One region of the Peribacillus sp. NPDC076916 genome, then DNA from elsewhere that is predicted to be linked to it. Evidence: riboswitches for the same ligand, from Rfam matches in the RefSeq annotation. Region 1 holds a riboswitch; the other holds the start of a gene.
The links. Region 1 has a riboswitch for glycine ahead of ACQKFG_RS12235 (amidohydrolase). Riboswitches for the same ligand answer to the same signal wherever they lie in the genome.
Positions count from the first base shown of each region.

Region 2: linked by a shared signal. The riboswitch ahead of ACQKFG_RS17460 (amino acid permease) and the one ahead of ACQKFG_RS12235 (amidohydrolase) in region 1 are both predicted to bind glycine.

Region 1 is NZ_JBNNIU010000003.1:540,953-544,134, reverse strand. Features, by position in the region: gene ACQKFG_RS12240 (DNA translocase FtsK) at 1-159, opposite strand, end outside; gene ACQKFG_RS12235 (amidohydrolase) at 559-1,746, opposite strand; glycine riboswitch at 1,971-2,074, opposite strand; gene ACQKFG_RS12230 (DUF1444 domain-containing protein) at 2,231-3,037, opposite strand; gene ACQKFG_RS12225 (thioredoxin family protein) at 3,088-3,182, opposite strand, start outside.
Region 2 is NZ_JBNNIU010000005.1:146,057-149,238, reverse strand. Features, by position in the region: gene ACQKFG_RS17460 (amino acid permease) at 149-1,492, opposite strand; glycine riboswitch at 1,700-1,778, opposite strand; gene ACQKFG_RS17455 (amino acid permease) at 2,281-3,182, shown strand, end outside.

The DNA.
Region 1 (3,182 bases):
ATTGTAAACTTTTATTTCTTCTTTCTTTGACTTCGAAAGCTTTGAAAAATCCATTTTCTTTAATGTCTCTTCATCTAGCGGCTCATCTATAATTATTTCTTCGATTTCAATAATTTCCTCTGCTTGGAACCATTTTTTCATCTTATTTAGCCATTTCAAAACTATCACTCTTTCTACATCTGTAGTTATGTAACTAATTCTACCAGTTATTTTAAAAATATCGAGAAAATTTAAGCTGAATTGGGATTAGCATCTATTTTTTTATCGCATTCCTGCTAACTTAACGGAGTTCGCAGAACTCCTACCCTATTAAACCCCTTCTGGAATGAGATTAAACCTATCAATTGCGAATTAACATTAGCTCCTAGTCTACTATTTAAATAAAACACCGCTGTTAAATCGCGTTTACAAAGAGATTAAGTTTTCATGCAACCTTGGAAGCAGAAAACCGCCGGCGGCATTCAAATACATGCCGCAACCCATAAAACACCGTTCGTTAATACCGAACGGTGTTTTGTGGGTTTCTGCGTTTTTTTTGCAAACAAAGACCAAAGAAGACTATTTCCATTCATAAAAACTGCATACAACCTGCGCCACTGATTTGGAGGCGATCAAAAGGGCATCTTCATCAATGTCGAATTTAGGATGGTGATTGAAATAGGCCTTCTCCACTCCTTTCGGTTTACAGCCAATGTAAAAGAAGCAGCCAGGAATCTTTTCTGCATAATACGAAAAATCTTCCGAACCTGAGAAAACCGGAAATTCCACAACATTCTTAATATCATTGTCATTCATGCTTTCCAGGCTATTTTTCACGAATCCAGTCAGTTCAGGGTCATTATATAACGGAGGATAATCGGGCACATATGTAAGCTCGCACTGAACATCAAATTCCGTTTCTATCCCTTTAACGATCCGGTGGATTTCCTTATCGATCAGCTGCTGGGTCTCTGCCGTCATATAACGGACATCCCCTTCAATTTCTATACGATCTTTAATGACATTAAAGCTTCCCTTTCCATCGAAGGAGCCGATTGTGACTACTCCCATATCAAATGGGTTCAAGCGACGGCTGATTACGGTTTGTATGGCTGTCACGAAATGGGCGCCTGCCACAATGGTATCATTAGCCATATGCGGGGAGGAACCATGGCCGCCTACACCCTTTATGGCTAATTTGAAATAGGTCCGTCCAGCCATCGAATAGCCGCTGCGATACCCGACGACCCCTGCTGGATGCGAAGGGAATAAATGGATTCCGAAGACAGCGTCCAGTTCATCCAAAACCCCTGATTCCATGATGCTCTTTGCTCCACCAGGAGGTGTTTCTTCTGCATGTTGATGAATTATTTTGATCGTACCTGATAGGGAATCTTTCAGCTCAATGATGCAGTCAGCCAGTACCAATAAATAAGCGGTATGCCCATCGTGTCCGCAGGCATGCATGACACCTTCATTTTTTGAACGGAACGGAACCTCCGCTTCTTCTGTAATCGGCAGTGCATCGAAATCGGCACGGAGACCTATCGTTTTCCCTGGTTTCCCGCCTTCGATCGTCACGATGATCCCTAATCCATTTCCTGCATTCGTTTGAATCGATACATCTTTCCCGTTATAAAAATCAATGATATATTTTGCCGTTTTCTCTTCTTTGAAGGATAGCTCCGGATTCTCGTGTAAATGACGGCGGATTTGAACCATTTCCTCTTTACGGGCTTCCAGCATGTTCATTAATTTGCTTTTCAAATTCACGATCATTCTCCCCCATTATTTTAAGTTGATTGGTATATTAGTAAGTTCCATGTTCGCTGCAAACCTTTTGTATGCATAAAGCCAATTAAAAAAGGACAGAGAAGGGTTGCGCAAACCTGCCGCTCCCTTCTCTGTCCTTTCACCTGAGAATTCAACTCCATTTTGGTCGTGGAGATTTCCCCGTTGGCGGCACACTTCCTGCGCGCTGTCCAGAGTTGCGTCCAGCTGCGGTTCCATTTACCTGAGAGATTTGCTCCAAGGGATATTTTTGGAACTTGCTCCTTCGGTGGCTCAATGCTTTGCACTCTCCCACAACGTTCACAAGCTCGTTCTATCGTTTTATTCCGTATTCTCAAAATATTACAATTTCATTATCACCGATAAAAAAATAAATATCAACTCTAAAAGTCATAAACTCTATTAAACTTTAAAAGGACCGATGTCAGATGCTGACACGGTCCTTTTATGATTCAATATATCATTGTTCACGCTTTTTGTTTTTACCCATAATGAAGATGGGCTCCAACTCATTTTCTTCGTAAAGAAATGATAGAGCCGTTATCGGAACATGCCCGCTGGCAAAGAAGCTCATCGCCATTTGCGCAAGAATATCATAGCCCGTATCATTCTTCACATCGGCAATGATGATGACATCCTGATGGGGAATGGCAACAGCCATGGTTCCCTCGATCTTGTCCTTCATTTCCCGAAGCCATGATTCATTCAGGATCCTGCTGGCATCATACCCATCATTCGTGTTCAAAAAATAAAATGCATTACCTGCAACGATATCCGACTTCATTTCAGTGGAGAGGGAACGGGCATTGAAAAGGGCAATTTCACGGATCCTGTCACCCTGCCAATTTTCCCGTTGAATCATCTTTTCATCTATAAGACGGTAGGTTTTCCCTAAATCAAGGGCATAAAAAATCCGGGTTTCAGCCGTATGCTCATCGAATAAAAATGGATTTCCTTCTTCCGATTCCATCGGAAAGGAGGTCGAGCGGATGACTGGGAAAATGAATTTCTCCTTGCCTTCCATGCTGTGTTCTCCCCCCATCACATTCAGGGCCTCTTCCACGTAATAGATAATTTCATCGATGGCCTTTTCCTGTACGTTTTCATAGTTAGCAAGTACAGGAGGCAACTCGATGGTGATTCCCTTCCCGGTCTTCACATTTTCCACCCGTAACGTATCTTGCTTACTATCGAATTTGAATGTGCGATTTTCATCTTTTAAACGTTCTTTCAGGATATTTTTCAGCTTCGTGCTGTCCATTTTCATGACTGACCCTCCTCTTCATTGAAAAATCCCCAGCGAGAAGGGGAAATTAATTATAGTGATTGAATGAATTCCTCAATTTGTTCTTGCGTTTTGCGATCCTTGCTCACGAATCTGCCTAGCTCTTCACCATTATCATACGCGATGA
Region 2 (3,182 bases), on a different contig from region 1:
GATATATAATAGCTTACACTATTTTGATATAAAATTTAATGCAATTAGCTGATATATTTTAGCAAAAACACGCCAATTGCCTATTCTTGATCTGTTTCATGGACGGATAAAGCCTTGAATTCGAATCGAATTCAAGGCTTTATTTCCTTTAGTTATATTTTTTCCGATAGTTATAGAGTATCACCAAGAGTATGAACCAGATTGGGGTCAAGAGCAGTGATAGTCGTGTAGCTTCAGCGAATAGCATAACAATAAGGATGAATAGGAATAATCCTAAAATGGCGTAATTGACAAAGGGTGTAAAAGGAGCCTTGAAAGTCGATTGAGCTCTTAGATCAGGCCTTGTTTTCGAATATTTAATATGGGAGATCAAGATGATGCTCCATACCCAAATGAAACAGATGGCACTGATGGTCGTCACCACGGTAAACGCCTGTTCCGGTATCAGCTTGCTCAATAATGCCCCTATTGATACAACGATGGTGGATGTTAATAAGGCATTGCTTGGAACAGCCTGTTTATTTAATTTTTCCAGTTTAGCAGGGGCTTCGCCATTCCTGCTTAACGTATAGAGTATCCGGCTTGTTGAAAATAAACCGCTGTTGCATGCAGAAGCAGCGGATGTCAACACGACGAAGTTGATGATTCCTGCAGCGACAGGAATGCCGATTAACGCAAAGACCTCTACAAATGGGCTGCTCGAGGCATCAAGTTGTGTCCATGGGTTGACACAGAGAATGACGAATAGGGCACCAACATAGAAAAGTAAAATCCGGACAGGGATTTTATTGATGGCAGAGGGAATGTTCTTTCTCGGGTTCGCCGTTTCCGCTGCGGAGACCCCGACCAATTCGACACCGACAAATGAGAATACGACCAACTGTAAAGATAATAGGAATCCGGAAATGCCATTGGGGAACATGCCCCCATGATTCCATAGGTTCGTTACGGAAACCGTTCCGGTATTGGTATTGAAGCCGATGATCAAAAGAATGGTTCCTACGATGATCAAGGTAATGATCGTGATTACTTTAATGATGGCAAACCAGAATTCCAATTCGCCAAATAACTTAACTGTCAATAGGTTCAATCCTAACAGAATGACTAGGCATATTAGAGCCGGAATCCATTGAGGGATATCGAACCAATATTGTATATAGACACCGACAGCTATGATATCGGCCATTGCGGTCATGATCCAACAGAACCAATATGTCCAACCTGTCACGAATCCAGCCCATGGACCGACATATTCGGTTGCAAATTCAGTGAATGATACATAACCCGCATTGGATAATAGCAATTCGCCCAGCGCCCTCATTACAAAAAACAAGGCAATCCCTATTATCAGATAGGAGAATATAATGGAAGGCCCAGCCAATTGTATGGCTTTTCCGGATCCTAAAAATAAACCGGTGCCAATGGTTCCTCCTATTGCAATCAGTTGTACATGCCGATTTTTTAAATCTCTTTTTAATTCCTGTTTAGCCAATTCTTGCGCCCCCGTTTTTTATAGTCTTGTTAGTGAATGATTTCAACCTGCATGGACTTGGAGAGAGGGGCGTGATTTTTTGCCCTCCTTGCCTATTCCAATGGTTTTCAAGAGTGTAGTTTTAAGTCCAATCACAAATTGGACAATAAAAAAAGAGATTGGATAATACCAATCTCTTAAAGGGTTCAGAATAACAATTCTATCATTCGTTACTCTTCTGTCCTTTTGCCTGAGATTGTGAATCCTTCGGCGCTGCATCTTGTACAGTCTCTCCAGAAGCTGCTCCTGCTATAGTGTCATCCATAGCATTCATCGCTTGCTTGTATGCGGTTGTGAAGAAATGTCTGTCAGTGTTAATCATCCACTGTTGGATCATTCATTATGCTTATAAAATAATATTGGAATTCTATCATCTATTTTTCGGTAGGTCAACAATTTTTTTGAAATGAAACAGGCATTATCTGCAGTTTAATGGTGGTGTGTATTAACTTAAGGTTTAAGCAGAAGTGATTGTTTTCTACTCTTTTTGAATTATCACTATTATAAGATACTGAACATCATTTTTTTGAAATGATATTTTTAAATTAAAAAGTCGACAAGATATTATTGGTAACTGTTTTTTTCAAAAATACAATTGTACTTTTACAGAATATTTACTATTATAAGATAAGAAAACATAATTGAAGTGTTATGTAATATTGATTACGATAAAGCATTTCTAATTAAAAGAGAGTGTTCGTGGCAAGGATGGAAAAGCATTACCGATATTGCATCTGGGGGAGTTAATCATGTCGAACAAGGAATTAAAGAGAGGGCTGGAATCAAGACATATTCAAATGATAGCTTTAGGCGGAACCATCGGGGTCGGGTTATTCATGGGTTCTGCGAGCACGATCAAATGGACCGGGCCCTCTGTTATGCTTGCTTATGCAATCGCAGGTATTTTTATATTTTTCATCATGCGTTCCATGGGTGAGATGCTATATTTAGAACCGACTACAGGTTCTTTTGCAACCTTTGCAAGTAGCTATATACATCCCTTGGCAGGTTATATGACTGCTTGGAGCAATTGGTTTCAATGGGTAATCGTCGGAATGTCCGAAATCATCGCGGTTGGGTTGTATATGAAATATTGGTTCCCGGAGTTACCTGCTTGGATACCAGGTGTGGTCGCCATGATCATCTTGGGGGCAGCAAACCTCATTTCCGTTAAATCCTTCGGGGAATTTGAATTTTGGTTTGCGCTAATAAAAATCATAACCATTATATTGATGATCATTGCCGGCCTTGGCCTTATCTTCTTTGGAATAGGGAATGGCGGGGATGCAATCGGATTATCGAATCTTTGGGCAAATGGCGGCTTCTTTACTGGAGGGTGGACAGGATTCTTCTTCGCTCTCTCCCTAGTCGTGGCTTCCTATCAAGGCGTTGAGCTTATCGGCATAACAGCCGGGGAAGCGAAAAATCCAACGAAGACCGTAACAAAAGCGATCCAAACAATCATATGGCGCATTTTAATTTTCTACATTGGTGCTATATTCGTCATCGTGACAGTATTCCCTTGGGATCAACTGGATGACCTAGGCAGTCCATTTGTTTCAACCTTTGCCAAAATAGGTATCACTGCTGCGGCAGGAATCATTAATTTTGTCGTAATCACCGCGGCAATGTCTGGATGCAACAGTGGGAT